DNA from 4 places in the Blautia sp. 210820-DFI.6.14 genome. Region 2 is predicted to be linked to each of the others. Evidence: riboswitches for the same ligand, from Rfam matches in the RefSeq annotation. Region 2 holds a riboswitch; each other region holds the start of a gene.

Region 1 (4,747 bases), on a different contig from region 2:
ACCGGTGGTGCAATTCTTTCCGGGGTATATTTCGGAGATCGTTGTTCTCCTGTTTCGACAAGTGCACTTCTGGTGGCCGAACTGACGGAGACAGGTATCTATACAAATATAAAAAATATGATCAAAAGTGCATTGGCACCATTTACCATTACCTGTATTCTTTATCTGACTGTCAGCATACAGCTTCATGGAAAAACAGAGATGCCGGATCTTGGACATGCTTTTGGCAGTGAGTTCCGGCTCAGCTGGATTGCATTGCTGCCTGCAGCGGTGATTCTGCTGTTGTCTGTTATGCAGGCAGGGGTGAAGATCGCAATGATCGCAAGTATAGTTACTGCAATTCCTGTCTGTATTGGCCTTCAGAATATGGCATTTACGGAACTTCCTGAACTTCTTCTGAATGGTTTCCATTCTACAGATGTGACGGTAGCGGCAATGCTGAATGGAGGTGGTATCACTTCGATGTTGAAGGTTGGAGCAATCGTATGCATTTCTTCATCTTATTCAGGAATTTTTCAGGCAACAGGAATCCTGAATGGATTTCAGAAAATGGTCTGTTTGCTTGCCGACAGGACAAAACCATATTTTGCAGTGCTTGTCACATCAATCCTGACAAGCGTTATGGCATGTAATCAGACATTGGCAATCATGCTTACAGATCAGCTCTGCAGCAGAACAGAACCGGATAAGCTGCGTTTTGCCAATAATCTGGAGGACAGTGCAGTACTCATAGCACCTTTGGTGCCGTGGTCGATCGCGTGTGCTGTTCCGCTTACAGCAGCAGGTGCACCGGGATACAGCGTCTTATTTGCAGTGTTTTTGTATCTGCTTCCGTTGTGCGATTTAGTGTTAAAAAAATAACTGCCCTATTGTAAATTGACCAAAATAGTGGTATTCTGTAAGAAATTGAATAATAAAAATAACAGGTGCTGATGTTAGATAATCAAATAGCCTTCAGTTAAAAGGGAAACAGGTGTAAGTCCTGTACGATCTCGTCACTGTATACAGGGAATGCAGAATCATGTGTGTATGCACAGTCACTGGGAAACTGGGAAGACGATTCGGGTGTATTGATCTGTAAGTCAGGAAACCTGCCTGCTATTGGTACGGGGATTTTAAATTCCGGATCACGAGTAATTGGTTGTACCATAATCCAGAAACTCTAGCCCGGTGCAGGAGTTTTTTTGTTGGGAAATATAGTATTTCTCCGAAAAATATTTTTTGACCAGGCTTGCTGCCGTACTTTGTTATTCATTTTAATTTTCATGAGAAAACAGGTACAGGAGGAAAAAAACATGAAAAACAAAACTGTAAAAGCACTGGCAATTGCAATGACTGTAGCAACAGTCACAATGATGGGATCTGCAAGCATCTACGCTTCTGATGACACTGCTGAGACAGCAACAGAAGAAACAGCAGATGATGCAGAAACCGCTGATACAGAAGAAGCTTCCGATGATGATCAGAAAGCAGCAGATGAAGTAGCAGCACTGATCGACAAGATCTATGTTCAGGAAAGAACTGATACAACAGATGAAGACTGCAAAGCTGCCAAAGAAGCATGGGATAAACTGACAGACGCTCAGAAGGAACTGGTTGAAGGCGAAGAAGCTGATCCGGATTACTTCGGACGTGACACTGGTGATGCATCCAAAGATGATCCTCGTAACCAGGATGAAATCGGTGAGAATGAACTTCTTGTTGTAAGCTTTGGTACATCCTTCAACGACAGCCGTGCTGAGGATATCAAAGGAATCGAAGACAAACTGCAGGAAGCATATCCGGATTGGTCTGTAAGACGTGCATTTACAGCACAGATCATCATCAACCATGTAGAAGCAAGAGATGATGAAGTGATTGACAATATGCAGCAGGCACTTGACCGTGCAGTTGATAATGGCGTTAAAAATCTTGTTGTTCAGCCTACACATCTGATGCATGGTGCTGAATATGATGAAATGACAGAAGCAATTGATGGATACAAAGATAAATTTGAATCTGTTGCGATCGCAGAGCCAATGCTTGGTGAAGTTGGTGAAGATGCTACAGTAATCAACGATGACAAGAAAGCGGTTGCGCAGGCTATCACAGATGAAGCTTGCAAAGAAGCTGGATATGACAGCATGGAAGCAGCTGCAGAAGATGGCACAGCATTTGTATTCATGGGACATGGTACTTCCCATACAGCAAATGTAACATATGATCAGATGCAGTCACAGATGGATAATCTTGGATTTACAAACGCTTTCATTGGAACTGTAGAAGGTAAGCCAGAAGATACAGAATGCCAGGCTGTTATTGCAAAAGTTAAAGACGCAGGATTCAAGAAAGTTGTTCTTCGTCCGCTGATGGTTGTTGCTGGTGACCATGCAAACAACGATATGGCTGGTGATGATGACGATTCCTGGAAATCTCAGTTCAATGCATCTGGTGCATTTGACAGCGTTGACTGCCAGATCGCAGGTCTTGGAAGAATTGAAGCTGTAGAGGATCTTTACGTAGAGCATACAAAAGCAGCAATTGATTCTCTTGGAACAGCTGATACAGCTGAAGAAACAACAGATGATACTGCAGAAGCAGCAGATGACACAACAGATGGTGCAGAAGAAGTTACAGACGATTCTGCAGCAGAATAATGTAATGTGTAAATAATTTATGCAATAAACGGGACTGCCCGGAAGGCTTGATTGTCTTCCGGGCATTTCCTGTAAAATCAGGAGGATTTATATTATGAAACGTTCAGTGGCAATGATGGCATGCGTATTAAGCGGAGCACTTATGATCAGTGCTTACAGTCCGGTTGTTTTTGCGGAAACAACAGAGAAGACAGAGGATTCCAAAACAGATGAAGCAAAGGATGAATCTGAGAAAAAAGAAGATACTTCAAAAGTAGAAGTTCTTGAAGACGGTACTTACAGTGCAGAATTTGATACCGACAGCTCCATGTTTCATGTAAATGAAGCAAATGACGGTAAGGGAACACTGACAGTCAAAGACGGTAAAATGACGATTCATGTAAGCCTGAATTCAAAGAAGATTGTAAACCTTTTTGTTGGAAAGGCAGATGATGCCCAGAAAGACGGAGCTGAGATTCTTGAGCCGACAACAGATGAAGTAACCTATAGTGATGGATATACCGAAGAAGTTTATGGATTTGACATTCCGGTTCCTGCCATTGACGAAGAATTTGACGTTGCTCTGATCGGAAAGAAGAACAAATGGTACGATCATAAAGTAAAAGTAACAAATCCTCAGAAAGAAGCCGATGCTGAAGCTTCTGATACAAAAGAAACTGATGCAAAAAAAGTAACTGCTGAAGATCTGAAACTGGAAGACGGAGACTATACAGCAGAAGTAAAAATGGAAGGTGGTTCTGGTAAAGCAAGCGTTACCAGTCCGACTGGATTTACAGTTAAGGATGGCAAAGTGACCGCTTCTGTAGAATGGAGCAGTCCGTACTATGACTATATGCTGATTGGTGATGAAAAATACGAACCAGTTAATAAGGATGGTAATTCTGTGTTTGAAATACCAGTCGATGGATTTGATTATCCAATGGAAGTTGTAGCAGATACAGTTGCGATGAGTACTCCTCATGAGATTGAATATACTTTACAGTTTGATTCTGCAAGTATCAAAGAGGCTGAAAAATAAAGATGAAAAAAAAGTTACGCATGTTTTTATGTGCGGCACTGACCGCATCTATGATGGCGACTGCACCTGCTTTGGTTCAGGCGGCTGAAGAAAAAGAGACAACAGAAACAACAGAAAGCAATGCTGTCAGACAGGATCTGGCTGGCTTAAAATATGATCACAGTCTGGAACTTCAGTATGCAGATCAGTTTTCAGTAGATTATTATGAAGATGGTTATGCACTTATCACAATTGCAGGAGATGGGCAGTTTCTTCTTGTTCCGGAAGGAAAAGAAGCTCCGGAAGGCCTTGACAGTGATATTGCAGTTATTAAACAGCCACTTGATAATATCTATCTTGTGGCAACATCGGCAATGGATCTTTTCTGTGCATTGGACGGGCTGGACAGTATCAGTCTTTCAGGAACCAATGCTGACGGATGGTATATCGACGAGGCTAAGAAAGCACTGGAAGATGGAAGTATTTCTTTTGCTGGTAAGTACAGTGCACCGGATTACGAACTGATTTTGTCTAAAAATTGTGATCTGGCGATTGAGTCTACAATGATCTACCATAAACCGGAAGTAAAAGAAAAGCTTGAGCAGTTCGGGATCCCGGTTCTGGTAGAGCATTCAAGTTACGAAAGTCATCCGCTTGGCCGTACTGAGTGGTTGAAGCTATATGGGGTTCTTCTTGGAAAAGAAGAACTTGCAGACAAACTTTTTCAGGAACAGGTTGATAAATTGAAAGCAATAGAGGACAGTGAATCTACCGGAAAGACAGTGGCTTTCTTCTATATCAATTCAGTAGGGGCTGCCAATGTTCGTAAGTCAGGAGATTATGTATCCAAGATGATCGAACTCGCCGGTGGAAAATATATTTTCAGTGACCTTGGAGCGGAGGATGATAACTCTCTTTCCACAATGAATATGCAGATGGAAGAGTTTTATGCCGGAGCTAAGGATGCGGATTATATCATCTACAATAGTACGATCGATGGTGAACTGACAGATATCAGCCAGATGCTGGAGAAGAGTTCTCTGCTTGCTGATTTTAAAGCAGTTAAGGATGGAAATGTCTGGTGTACCAATCAGAATCTGTTTCAGGAGACAAT
Region 2 (4,747 bases):
CTTCTTCCATGACCTCGCGATGAACGGTTTCTTCAATTGTTTCACCAATTTCCGCGAAACCGGCGATCAGGGCATATTGCTTAAAGCTTCTGCCCTCATATTTGGAGCAGATGATCTTATCTCCGTTAGTAATACCGACGATCACAGCCGGCATAAGTACCGGATATTCCTGACGGCCACAGGAAGGGCAGTACATCATACGTTCTTTTGTATCGTGTTTCATTGGGAACCCGCAGCATCCGCAGAAACGGCGGTTTCTGTACCAGAACCAGAGCTGATATCCGGTAATCGAAGCAAAAGCAAGATACTGTGGCTGTACATAACGAAGCTCTCTGTTTTCGTGGAATTCATAGCCTGGCAGCAGGGAAGTATCCAGTCCCGGAATCAGATAAAAACGTTCGTCATCTATCGAGAAAAGATAGATATAATTTTTGTACAGGTCGCTTACGTTTCCTTCCAGTTCGCGGAAACGGGGAAGCGTTATAGAATTGTCTGTATCATTTTTATGAAAGAAACTCTTTCCGTTTTCATAAGCGAGCACAAAACTGCTGCCATCCGGAGCAACCGGTCTGTATTCATTGTGATAAGTATGTGGTGCAATATCCTGTATCATAAGGAACCTCCTGAAAAATAGAGTGCAATTTATTGTCTGGCGATGAGCTGTATTATCGAAAAGTTGTATTTACTGCTTTATCAGACTGTATTCAGTATAGGTGAGGTGTTGGGAAAATGCAAGGGAGGAGTTTATATCAGATGTGAGATGACTCCCACCTCTGTAGGTGGCGAGCAACAAATCAGTATCAGTGGTGGGAGTCAATCCCACATCTGATATAGCCTCCGGCAGGATTGCAGAGGCATTCTTGAAACAGATGAAGTTACTGCGTGTTGGAAAGAAATGCGGTATGTAAATAAAATGATAAAAATTTGACAAAATGTTATGTGGGTTATTGACAGCATACTGACATCGTGCTATTATGATGTCAGTATAATTCCATATTGAACATATGAAGTGCTGACTGTAATCCGCGTAGCAGTCAGAAGAGGGAATCAGGTGAGAATCCTGAGCGATCCGGTCACTGTAACAGAGGAGCGACTTTTCGATATCCCATTGTACGATAGTATGAGAAGGGGAAAAGAAGTGATGATCCTGAAGTCAGGAAACCTGCTTTGTATGGCGAGGTTAAACTTCCGTGTAAAGTGTAACAACCAACTTAGGGTATCCGCAACCCAAAGTGTTGTCTGCTTGTTGGAAGCAGGCATTTTTTTATGGAATTCGCCTGTTCGTATGAATTATACCTATATGTATCGTGGTGGCCGCCACATACATACGACCCCTTAAAGGGTATGATTAAATGGCAGGCGATACTACTCCGGATGCATTCGTTCCCTCCGCATATTTGAACGGATTCATTGTCTACCCCGGAGCAGTATCGCAAATCCTCTGAAATATGTTTTGAAGATGACCAGTTCGGCAGTGCCGTGACTGGATTTTTTTATATAACGAGGTGAAAGTAAATGGAAAAACCATATTGGGAAGGGAAACACTATGCTTTTTTCAGCAATAAGGAATGTGAATATTTTCCGTGTCATGCAGGCGCAGATCCGGAGAACTTCAACTGTCTGTTCTGCTACTGCCCGCTGTATGCACTGGGCGATAAATGTGGCGGGAATTTTCGAATGACAGAAACAGGAATAAAAGACTGCACGAACTGCCAGTTGCCACATAAAGCCCAAAATTACGGATACGTAACCGGGAAATACAGCGAGCTGGCGGAACTGATGAAGAAGATACGAGAAGAAAAAGACGGGTTATGATATAGACATACATCCGATATTCTGGAACACGCTTCATTTTCGGGCTGCTCCCGTGCGCTTATTAGCGATTGCTCCGCATAACTCGCTGGCGCTCAGACAGATGCTCCACAACCGCCACTAGCACAGTCGCAGTCTCGAAAGCCTTGCTGGGTTCCTGAATATCGGATGCATGCTTTATCAGTTCAAAGCTTTTTATAGGACGATTTTCTTGCGACAGTTCCGCTTCCCCACAACCGGGAAGGCCTCTCGGGGCAGCGGCCGAAGGCCGTGAACCTCCGCCGGGGTGTGGTGGCGCCACAAAGATGATACGGAAAATGAGAGAAGAGGAATTAATAGTATACATATATTTAAAAATTTATAATAATGTAGAAAACATCTTACTTTAACTTTATATTTCTATATACAGAAAAAAGAAACAGCTATCCATGCCAAGCTGACTCAGCAAATTTTCGTTAATTTTGCTCATGCTAGCGATGGCTGCGTTGCATTGTCTGAGCACCGTAAGGTGCGAGTTTGCAAAAGCAGTCATCAATAAGCGCATGAGAAAAATTAGAAAATGCAGCGTGTCAGACTGGTGGGATAGCTGTTTCTTTTTTCGTTATAATATATTATAATATATAGTTCCTACCTCTCACTCAGTATCATCTTCAACCGAGGAATATCATTATTCAATATCATTTTTTCGGGAAACATCATCTCATGCACAAACTCCGCCGCACACGTAAAATCCCCGATATGCTCCACTCCATGGCTGTCACTCGACAGCACGATCGGAATTTCATACTTCATACAATACTTCAGGATCTCCCGATTATTCGCCCGTGTATCCCCACGATACCCATACGGTGCGAGTGAAGCTTCATTGATCTCAAAAATAACACCATTCTCCTTAGCACCGACTGCCAGAGTCTCATAATCGACAGGAAATGCCGGATTGTCACAATGTCCCAGAACCTTTACACACGGATGCGTCATGGCATTCAGATAAGCACTTGTATTTTCCTTCACGCTTCCGCTCTTATAATTCTGCGCATGCATACTCGCAATCGCATAATCCAGTTCTCCAAGCAATTCGTCATTCAGATCCAGATGCCCGTCAATATCCAGAATATTCAGTTCCACTCCAAAAAGCAGTTCGATTCCAAATCTCTTCTTAGGAGCATAAGTCAGACTCCTGAAATAAGAAGAAGTACCTGCAGCAAGAGTGCCTGGACCATGATCCGTGATTCCGAGCAGTTTTAACCCTTTTTTTGAGGCAGCTTTTGCCATATCAGAAATTGTGCAGATGGTTCCGTGGCCACTTGCGATGGAATGTGTATGTATGTCAGAAAGATACATGATGATCCCTCCTTAAACTCAAAAAATCAGCGTCTGTCAGCAATGATTGCGGCAGCAGATCGTTCTGTATCTCCAGTATGGCAGTCTGTTTTGCAAAAGTCAACTGAAAAATCATCTTCCAAATAAAAACCAACACAAAACAAACAAAAACCACAACAAAAACCGCATAAAAAACAGACGAATAATGTTGGATTTCGTTGACATATAAAAGCCTGTAAGGTATAATGATTTTATATGAATCGTGGGGCCAAAGCGCCTTTTGATTGCATATGAGCTATGGTGCCAGAGACACCATAAGAAAGGAGAAGCGTGGAGATGTTTAATACCACAGATGTTCCAAAGTCATCCAGGATTCCGAAGCTGGTCGAGGCACTTTATGCCAATATGCCGGTTATTGAATCTGCCAGAGCAAAGCTGCTTACTGAATCATATAAGGCTACAGAAGGTCAGCCGATGATCACAAGGCGTGCGGAAGCTTTTGCCCATATTCTCCGTAATATCCCGATCATTATTCGTGATAATGAACTGATCGTTGGAAGCAGTACGATTGCACCGAGAGGATGTCAGACTTTCCCGGAATTTTCCTTCCAGTGGCTGGAAGATGAACTGGATACCGTTGAAACGAGGAGTGCGGACCCGTTTTATATTGCAGAAGAAACCAAGCAGGAGTTGAGAGAAGTACATAAATACTGGAAAGGTAAGACATCCAGTGAACTTGCTACATCCTATATGGCTCCGGAAGCAATCAAAGCTATCGAACATAACATTTTTACACCAGGTAACTATTTCTATAATGGGGTAGGACATGTGACCGTCAAATATGGCGAAGTACTTGCAATCGGTTACAAAGGAATCATAGATAAAGCACAGGCAGAACTGGAAAAATGCCAGGTTGGAGATGCAAATTATGTTACAAAGAGTCATTTCCTGAATGCGGTGATCCTTTCCTGCCAGGCTGTTATTGAATATGCGGAGCGTTATGCCGAACTGGCTTCCCAAATGGCAGCAGAGTGCACAGATCCTGTACGTAAGCAGGAACTGCTTCAGATTTCGCAGAACTGCAGTCGCGTGCCTGCAAACGGAGCGACCAGCTTTTACGAGGCATGCCAGTCCTTCTGGTTTGTACAGCAGCTGCTCCAGATGGAGTCCAGCGGACATTCTATTTCACCTGGACGTTTTGATCAGTATATGTATCCTTATTATAAAGCAGATCTTGACAAAGGCCTGATCACAAGAGAAGCGGCACAGGAACTCATCGACTGTGTCTGGGTTAAGCTGAATGATCTGAACAAGTGCCGTGATGAAGAGTCGGCAAAGGGATTTGCAGGATACAGCCTTTTCCAGAACCTGATCGTCGGTGGACAGAACAAATACGGTGAGGATGTGACAAATGACCTTTCTTTCATGTGTATTGAAGCATCCAAACAGGTATTTCTGCCGCAGCCGTCACTTTCCATTCGTGTATGGAACGGTTCACCACATGAACTTCTGATCAAGGCAGCAGACCTTACAAGAACAGGTATCGGATTACCGGCTTATTATAATGATGAAGTGATCATTCCGGCACTGCAGAACAGAGGACTGACACTGGAAG
Region 3 (4,747 bases), on a different contig from region 2:
CCGATCCTTCTGGCAGTCCTTTCTGCCTGCGGCATTGGCGGCGTGATCTGGTATAAGAAGAAAAAAGGAAATTAAGGAATACGGTTCAGGGCTGCTCGATTTACCGGCAGCCCTTTTTCCAGGAAGAATAATCGGAGGTTTGTATGAGACACATAAAAGAAATCATGATCGTGGCAGTCTGCCTGATGGTACTCAGCTTTTGCGTATGTACTGGTTTTGGCATTTACTTTATGTACCGGGAAGGTGTGCAGGAATATGAAGACCTGCGTACATACGTCAAGGAAACAGATGAGGATGACCCCACAGAAGGAACAGACGGAAGCGATGGGAAACAGACCGTGGTTGATTTTAAGGCATTAAAAAAGATCAATCCGGATATCGTTGCATGGATCCGGATCCCGGATACCAGCATTGATTACCCGGTAGTCCAGGGAAACGATGACTCCTATTACCTGACACATACTTTTAAGAAGACAGAACATGTGGCAGGGGCCATTTTCCTGGATTCCGATAACAATGCCGATTTTTCCGATGACAAGAACATCATTTATGGTCACAATATGAAAGATGGAAGCATGTTCCGTGGACTCCGGAATTTTCTTGACGATGAATTTTTAAAAGAGCACCAGATCCTCTATCTTTATCTTCCGGATGAAGGTGTGTGGATTTTTGTGATCGTAAAATGCGAGTATACACCGGCAGATGGAGATGCTTTCTTACTTGGAACGCAGGAGGAAGTTCCAACGCTTCTGCTTTCTACCTGTGGAACAGATGCCTCCAAACGTCTGGTCATATGGTGTGAAAAACAGGAGGAAAAAGCAGAACAGATTTTTGAAGGGTAAAGCAATTTGAATTTCAGGTCTTTCTAAGACAGAACACTGTCCTGGAAAGGCCTTTTTTTGTTGCAAAAAATGGCATAAAATGGTATTTTTAACGGAATATGACCGCAGAAAAAGAAAAAGATGTTAGTTTGTGCTATCTTTAGAATAGAGTAAAAATGTCGATTTTTCTCGAAACTTGTCTGTAAAAATAAATGACGTTTTGTATTATTTCAAGACAAAATGATTGACAAAATATGGAAAAAAAGTTATTCTATAAGAAAGGTAATATTGTAGGAATTTTATATATGAGTGGTTCGTCAAAGACTCATATATAGGAAGTTCGGTGAGAATCCGACACAGGAACGCTACTGTGATGAGCAAAAGCTACAAGTCAGGTCTATTTCTATAATGTTGTGCATAAGCCCTCGGTTTCAGGGTGGCACGGGTATTTTGTGACTGGGTCGTGCCATGCGTAGGGTACGGCTTATTTTTTTGCAAGAAAAACTGCACGTTACCATCACATCCCAGAACACCAGGATATTCCAAATACGGGAGAGGAGGAGAAAGGCAGGTCCAGACTCGTGATCTGTACGGGACAGAAACCGCTGTCCTAAGGAGAAACTACGAAAAATGAGCATCTGAAAAGAAAAGGAGAGAAAAAGGTATGAGCAAAAAATTCAAAAGATTATCAGCAGTCATTTTAGCAGTTGTTATGATGCTTGGTTCAACAGTAATGGCTTCTGCAGCGACAATGCATGTTTACATCAGAGAATGGGAGCAGGGAACAAGTAGCAACACTTATTTAGGAACTCCGAAACCGATTCCTGGAATCACTAATCCGGTAGTCACTGTAACAGGTGTGGATTCAAATGGAACTTATAAAGATGCACTTTTGTTAGCACAATCTAAAGGACTGTTGGAAACTTCTTGGAACACAAAATATCCAGAATATTTAACGGCATTTGCTGTCGAGGGATATGCTAGAGCTAATGGTGGAGAAAATAAAAACCCACAGTATGATAGTGCAGGAAACATGATTCATGCTACATGGGAAGGCACTTCTTGGATGTGGTATCCGGGTAATGATGTTACATTGAAAAATACTTCTTCCTATCCAGAGACCACTTTAGGTGGAACAAAAGTACCGTCAACAAATGAGTTTTCTATCGTATTAAGTTACGATACTACACGTTTTGATTGGTAATTGTAGATCTTGGAGGAATAAAATCTGTAATGAAAAAAAAATATTTAGTATATTGTTTGTCTTTGTCTATGGTTTTAAGTGTGCCAACTCCTATTTTGGCAGCAGAACAAATAGATATTATTGAAGATACCAATGCTGATTTTGAAAACAGTGATGAATCTGAAAATTTAATAGTTACATCTGATGGTGAAAATTTTGAAATTGTAGATGAATCAGCAGAGCTTGATCTACCTATGGAGAATACTGAGAACTTAAACAGTACGGAAGATGATTCTATAGAACTGTTTGATGACGGTAATAATATTTCGGAATTCGTTGGAAACGAATCGGAAACGAATGACTGGATACAATCCGAACAAGTAGAGGGGTTATCTTTTAAATATGATGTGAATAATCAAACATTATATTTAAAAAGTGAAAAACCTGTGGTATTGCCAGATTATAAGCAATCAGGATGGACCAGTGAGTGGCGCAATAAATATGGATCACAGCTTAATGATGTAAAAACAATAGAGATTCAAGGGGAAATCACTCAAATTGGTGAATTCAATTTTAATAATGGCCGTGCGGGTGCATATGATAATTTGGAAACGGTAAAATTATCTCCTAGTGTCACAAAAATAGCTGCTTCCGCATTTGGAGAAGTTGCGACATTAAAAAATATTAATTTAAATAATGTTAAGGAGATTGGTACTGCTGCCTTTTGGAAAACTGGAGTGGAAAATATTACATTGGATGATGCGGGAACTATAATAGCAGACAATGCTTTTTCAGAATGTACATCATTAACTTCAGTAACTGTAAAAGGTATTAAATCATTAGGCATGAATGCATTCGATGGTTGCACATCATTAATCACATTTAATTGTGAAGGCAATATTGAAAACATTCCGATGAAATGTTTTCAAAAGACAGCAATAAAGGCTTTTGACTTTAAAAATGTATCTAGTGTTGGAAGAAATGCATTTAATAAGTCAAATCTGAAATCAGCTTGTTATACTGGAACAAAAGAACAATGGGATTCTATGATTCCGGCTGCAAATTGGTCAGGATCGACAATTCCAGCGGGAACTATTGTTCATTGCAAAGCAGATGCTATAGAATCAAAAGATGCAACTTGCACAGAAAACGGCTGGAAAGAAGTTGGTGTCTGCGAAGTATGCGGAGAACACTATTCTTATCCGACAGAGGAAAATGCGATTCCTGCTACTGGTCATACATGGTCCGAGGATTATGTGGTAGATAAAGCAGCAACCTGCACAGAAGCTGGTGAAAAGAGCAAACACTGTACAGCCTGTGATGCCAAAGAGGATGTACAGGAGATTCCGGCACTTGGACATGATTTTGTTTCCAAAGTAACCAAGAAAGCAACCTGTACAGCAGATGGTACTCTTACTTATACCTGCAGCAGATGCAACGAAACAAAGACCGAAACTATTAAAGCGACAGGACATAAGTGGAGCAACTGGAAAAGAACAACAGCAGCTACAGTATTTAAACCAGAAGTTCAGACCAGAAAATGCTCTGCATGCAATAAGAGTGAAACCAGAAATATAGGCAAAAAGCTTGCACCGAAAGCAACTCTTAATGCCTCTACTGTAACCTTAAAAGTAAAACAGTCTACTTCCAGACTTAAAGTTACCAGACTTGCAAAAGGTGATTCTGTAAAATCCTGGAAATCCTCCAATAGCAAGATCTTCACAGTAAGAGGCAAGTCTAACGGAACCTGCAAGATTACTGGCAAAAAGAGTGGAACTGCGAAACTGCAGATTACCCTTGCCAGTGGACTGAAGAAGACCGTTAAGGTAAGAGTTCAGACAGCAGCAGTAAAAACCTCAAAAATCACAGTATCCAAAAATGTAACTGTTCGGAAAGGAAAGAGAGTGACACTGAAGCCAGTCGTAACTCCATTCACATCCCGTCAGAAGGTTACTTATACAAGTTCCAACAAAAAGATTGCAACCGTTTCTTCCAAGGGCGTTGTAACTGGAAAGAAAAAAGGTACTGTAAAAATAACAGTAAAATCCGGATCTAAATCCGTTAAAGTGACTGTCAAGGTAAAATAATTAAGAGTTGAAGAGCTCTTCTTCCGTGAGGAAGAGGAGCTTTTTTTTAAGGAGGGACAAAATGAAAAAAACAAAGTTGTGGAAAAGGATAGCTGGATGGCTACTTGTTTTTCTTCTTGCATTACAGCTCCCTGTAAATGCCTTTGCGGGAGAATGGGTGGATAATACGCCATATTTATCTGAAGAAAATTTTACAGATGAGCAGGATATTTCAGAAGAAAGTGATTCATCAGGTGATCAAACCGATGTAGAAGAAGCATCAGATTCGAAAGACCAGATTGATATCGAGGAAGAGATTCCAACGGAAGATTCGTTTGACGTAGGAGAGGAAACTGATACCAGTTCTGATCTTGATATGGAAGAATCTGGCGTAAGTGAATTTACAGATGAAGATGAATTCACGGATGGAAGTACTGCACTTTTCAGTGATGGAACAGACCAGTCCGAAGATGGTACTGCAAAAGAAGAAATACAGGTAACTGTCAGTATCAGCAAAGATGGAAAATTTCTTAATGATAAAGACGGAAATCCAATGGCAGGACGCACCGTGACCTTAACTGGTCAGTCTTCTTATACCATGGACGATGCTTTGAAAGCAGCACATGACTTGTATTACCCAGGTGGAGCAGAAACTGGGTATGATTACCACGCGGATG
Region 4 (4,747 bases), on a different contig from region 2:
TCGCACCCGGCTTAAAAGAGACAGCGTAGTGCTCTTTCCCGTACCGTTTCCACCTACCAGTGCATAGAACTCTCCCTTTTTTACCTCCAGGGAAAGATCCCGGACAACATCCGGAGTGTCCTTTTCATACCGGAACCAGACATCTTTCGCCTGAATGGACAATTCTTTCTTCGAACTATCTGTTTTTGTGTATCTGACTTTTTCAGTAATTTCGCTCTTTCGCTGACTATCCGAAGCAATTCCTTTTTCGTTACAGTAACGGGAGAGCCACTGTCTTCCCTCACTGACTGTCAGCGGACAGGTTGCCTGACTGTCTGTCTCACCATAGATCTGCATAGGAATCGGCATGGAAAGAAACATGCCATGTTTTTGTTCCTTTAATTTTACCCCGATTTCCCTGGGAGTTCCTTCCAGATAAACATTCCCCTTATCCATGACAAATACCCTATCCGCATAAGGGATGATATCCTGAAGCCGGTGTTCCGTAAGGAGCACCGTTGTTCCAATATCACGGTTAATCTTTTTTACGGTTTCCAGAAAATCAGAAGCAGCGATGGGGTCCAGCTGAGATGTAGGCTCATCCAGTATTAAAAGGGATGGATGCATTGCCATGATCGCAGCCAGGTTTAAGATCTGCTTCTGCCCTCCTGACAGCTCTGAGACATTTTTATAAAACCACTGATGGATACCAAAATAGCTGGCCATCTCCGCAACCCGCAGCCGGATAGTCGCATTGTCATATCCCAGGCTTTCCAGTCCAAAGGAAAGCTCATGCCAGACTTTATCCGTTACGATCTGATTATCCGGGTTCTGCATGACAAAACCGATCTCCTGGCTCTGTGTCCGGTGGTCAATCCCCGAAAGCGGCATCCCCCGGTAAAAGATTTCTCCCTCTGACTTTCCAACCGGGGCCAGCACGGTTTTTAACTGGCGCAGCAGTGTACTTTTGCCACACCCGCTCCTCCCGCAGATCACATTTAATGTTCCTTCTTCTATTTGTAGATTCGCATGTTCCAGAACCTTCCCGGAACATTCCGGATATGCAAAACTAAACTCCTTCACTTCTACAAGATTCATGATCGTTATCCTTCCTGTTCCAGTGTTTCGTAGATTTTTTTGTAAGTCATTTCCAGATCTGTTTCACAGCGTTTCCGGCTTCTGGCAAAACGGATAGTCTCCGTCACATCCAGGATCACTGGGAGGAAACAAAAACATGCGAAACAGATATATGTAAGCATTGCTTCAAATGCAGAAACAGATACCGGAGCCTGATGCCCCTGAATGGTAAAACCAGCAAGTAAAATACGGGGATCATAACTTGCATAAGAAGCCCCATTCATACAGCCAGTGGCAAATACAAGGAATAAAGCTGCCATCACTGCCAGAAGGCTTTTATCCTTCTTCGTAAATTTGTAAATGGAAAAAGCAGTCCTGCCTTTTAATCCATATCCCCTGCTCCGCATGGAATCCGAAGTTTCTATGGCATTCTCCAAAGCCCATGTGACCAGTATCGACAGCATGTTAAAGCCCGCACGGATACGGTTAAAAAGACTGCCCTCTGAAACATCCCTTCCCATAGATTTCTGACCGTTCCGGATCACTTTAAGCTGCCCCGTAAATCTGGGGACAAAGCGAAGTGCCATGGAAAGGATCAGAGAAAGGGCCGGTATCAGCCTTCCAAACAGGTAAATAAATTTGTCACTTGTCATAACTTTATTATAACAGGAAAACCACTGGATCACTACGAACATGACCGCTCCAAGGACTACTCCATAGACTAAGGCCTCCAAAGTGATCCAGTTTCCACTGCTTTCTACATAATATAGCATCGTGACCCCATAATGATTGAAAAGTGGATTCAGAAGAGCCACGATCAAAAGACTGGGAAGGGTAAAGAGAAAGCTTTGCCTAAGTGTCCTTTTTCCTCCAAGCAGAAAGACGGAATAAGACAAAGCACCCGCATAAGAAATGCAGATAAAGACGGGATGCTGATTAAACATAGTAAATAACAGTACTACAGCAAAATAAAAAAAATTCAAAAATGGATGGCATGTGGAAAAAGCATCAATGATGGATTGATCCGCAGGCTGTCTGTTTCTTTTCTCGGTCTTATTTGTTGATAACACGTTTAAATGTACTCCCTCTTTAATCCCTGCTCTTCACAGTACAAATCCACTTTGCTTCCCTTTTTGCAACGTATCGTGCAGTTTTTGTTCACGATCTTTGAGCCAATATGCTCAGGATCATGATGTATCTCCAGATATTCCAGCCGGTTGCATCCATGAAAGACTTCCTCTCCAAGATACATGATATTTTCCGGAATATATACCTCTTTCAATTTCTTACATCCGAAAAAGGCCCTCTGATCTAATTTTTTAATTTCTTTTGGTAAGACTATGGTTTCAAAGCCACAGAAGTAAAAGGCTTCCAGACCAATTTCTTCCAGTGTATCCGGCAGCGTGATCTCCTTTAATTCCTTACAGCGGTAAAAAGCTCTTCTTCCTATACTCTTTAAATGCTCCGGGAATACCACTTTACTTAACTGCGTGCAGGAATGGAAACAGCACTCCGGAATCCTGCGGCATTCTGAACTGGTTTCAAATGCTACCTTTTTAAGGGCTGTGCATCCTTTATAACTATAATCTCCTAAAATTTCCAAAGATGCCGGAAATGTTACTTCTCTGAGAGAATGATTTTCCGAAAAAGCACTCTCTTTGATTTCTTTAACGGTCTGTGGGAATACAACGGGCTTACGGAGCTGGCAGCTTGCAAAAGCTTCCTTTCCTATGATTCTGCAGCCGGATGGCAGGATTATCTCTTTTATTTTCCCGTTGCCCTTATAACAGCAATCATCAATATAAATATATTTTTCAGGAATTGCTGCTACCTGTTTGTTTCTTTGCATACTGGCAAGCTGTGCCGTAAATGTACGATGATCAAATCGTAGTATACTCCATGTTGCTTTATCATTTTGTGAGCGCATATGATCTCCTTTCCAACGTTCGGATCATACAAACTGTATATCTTTTACATGTTTGTATTCTTTGCCTGACGTGTTGGATATACTGGCTCAAAATGTTTTCATAAGGCGTTTTTCATTCGATACATTTCACACAGGGAAAAGCAGCTCCGGAATCGCACCGGATTTCCTTAAATCGGCTGCCATCAGCCGAACCACGCTCGATTTTTTTGTTATTCTAATTATAACGATACGCCTTATTTCTGTCAATGTTCGCCAATGTTTCTGGTCTTTATCTCATACCAGTTTAACTATTTTTCACAATTTCTTTACTTCTTATCTTTGTATGGGTTTCCAACATCACTTCCAAGATTGCAGGTATACTTCCATTCAATCTTATCCCCATCTTTGGGCTTATAACTGGAAGCCCCATAATTCGGGAACTCTCCATTTACACTGTACATCCAGCCAGAATTTTTTCCGCAGTCAAATTCATAAAGCTGATTGATGCCTTCCACATAATAGCTTTTATATAACGGGGTGTATTTGGAAGAGAGCTGGATGTTCTTTTCCCCACAGATTTTTTTTAAGATGTCAAATACGGTATCGCCCGTAGTAAACTTAACTTCCACTTCCGGAAGTATCCAGCCGTCTTCCGGGACAAATTCTTTTTTGGTTTCTTTTAGATCACCGATATTGTCAAGGATCGTCTGGCAGTCTATCGAAATGGTACAGGCAGCAGGTTTTCCGGAATCCCCTTTTCCGAATCCACAGCCCGTAAGGAGACAGCTCCACAAAAGCATAAAACAGCTGATTCCTATTACCCCGATCCGTTTCCAATATATTTTTTTCAGTTGCTTCATAATTATCCTCTATCGGATGAAAAGGTACCAAAAACACTATTTGCTTTTTGATACCTTTTACACCCTTACTCTGTTTACTTAACTGTAATTTTTATCTTTTTTGTCACCTTTCCAGATTTAACTGTGATGGTAACGGTTCCTTTTCTCCGGCCTTTAACCACGCCCTTCGAGCTGACTGTTGCAATCTTCTTGTTGGAAGAACGGTAGGTCACTTTCTCCTGGGAAGTGATCGGGCTGACCACTGGTTTTAAAGTAACACTCTTTCCTTTCTTGATGGTCAGTTTTTTCTTGAGGCCGCTGATCTTCGTAGTCTTTACCTTTGCAGTCTGGACTTTTACTTTCAGAGTCGCTTTCTTTCCACTCTTTAAGGTAACGGTGATCTTTGCCGTTCCTGTTTTGGTTCCGGCTTTGATCTTTCCGTTCTTATAAACGGTCACGATCTTTTTGTTGCTGGAAGCCCAGGACTTTATGGAATCTCCATATGCCATGGAAACTTTCACTTTCGTAGTGGTCTGTTTCCGCTGCAGGGTAAGGGAAGATACGTTCAGTTTTATGGCCGCCTTTAATTTGCTTCCATAATTCCGTGTCTGTTTTTTACCGCAGAGGGAACAGGTTCCTTCCTGCTTCGCCGGACGGAATACCGTAGCTCTTGCCGTAGTTTTCCAGGTGTATTTATGCGTATGTGCAATTACAGGAATCGTTTCCGTCTTTTCGTATCCGCAGACCTGGCAGGTATATCTCATCAGTCCGGTTGTCTTATAAGTAGCAGCCTTGATCTGCTTTCCTTTTCCATAGGAATGTTTCTGGTAGCCACCCTTTTTCGTATTATCCGTGATGTCACATTTTCCGTACATGGCAACACACTCATGCCAGTGGGCATCCTTATCAAAATTCCATTTGCTGTCCCATACATGGTCATGTTCCA

The links. A riboswitch is a leader RNA that binds a small molecule or an ion and turns the genes downstream of it on or off. The one in region 2 is predicted to bind cobalamin.
Region 1: another riboswitch for cobalamin. It lies ahead of LI112_RS06220 (sirohydrochlorin cobaltochelatase); the one in region 2 lies ahead of LI112_RS00375 (cysteine-rich small domain-containing protein).
Region 3: another riboswitch for cobalamin. It lies ahead of LI112_RS11150 (hypothetical protein); the one in region 2 lies ahead of LI112_RS00375 (cysteine-rich small domain-containing protein).
Region 4: another riboswitch for cobalamin. It lies ahead of LI112_RS11130 (leucine-rich repeat domain-containing protein); the one in region 2 lies ahead of LI112_RS00375 (cysteine-rich small domain-containing protein).

The regions. Positions count from the first base shown of each region.
Region 1 is NZ_JAJCKS010000005.1:80,974-85,720, forward strand. It holds gene LI112_RS06215 (Na+/H+ antiporter NhaC family protein) at 1-861, shown strand, start outside; cobalamin riboswitch at 908-1,114, shown strand; gene LI112_RS06220 (sirohydrochlorin cobaltochelatase) at 1,296-2,636, shown strand; gene LI112_RS06225 (hypothetical protein) at 2,731-3,654, shown strand; gene LI112_RS06230 (ABC transporter substrate-binding protein) at 3,657-4,747, shown strand, end outside.
Region 2 is NZ_JAJCKS010000001.1:81,473-86,219, reverse strand. It holds gene nudC (NAD(+) diphosphatase) at 1-613, opposite strand, end outside; cobalamin riboswitch at 991-1,185, shown strand; gene LI112_RS00375 (cysteine-rich small domain-containing protein) at 1,516-1,815, shown strand; gene LI112_RS00370 (phosphatase) at 2,440-3,153, opposite strand; gene LI112_RS00365 (glycyl radical protein) at 3,469-4,747, shown strand, end outside.
Region 3 is NZ_JAJCKS010000014.1:50,930-55,676, reverse strand. It holds gene LI112_RS11160 (SpaA isopeptide-forming pilin-related protein) at 1-75, shown strand, start outside; gene srtB (class B sortase) at 144-842, shown strand; adenosylcobalamin (AdoCbl) riboswitch at 1,141-1,268, shown strand; gene LI112_RS11150 (hypothetical protein) at 1,486-2,025, shown strand; gene LI112_RS11145 (leucine-rich repeat protein) at 2,055-4,091, shown strand; gene LI112_RS11140 (Ig-like domain-containing protein) at 4,153-4,747, shown strand, end outside.
Region 4 is NZ_JAJCKS010000014.1:42,433-47,179, forward strand. It holds gene LI112_RS11120 (ABC transporter ATP-binding protein) at 1-1,077, opposite strand, end outside; gene LI112_RS11125 (energy-coupling factor transporter transmembrane component T) at 1,083-1,829, opposite strand; gene LI112_RS11130 (leucine-rich repeat domain-containing protein) at 2,129-2,983, opposite strand; cobalamin riboswitch at 3,038-3,194, opposite strand; gene LI112_RS11135 (DUF4430 domain-containing protein) at 3,289-3,822, opposite strand; gene LI112_RS11140 (Ig-like domain-containing protein) at 3,897-4,747, opposite strand, start outside.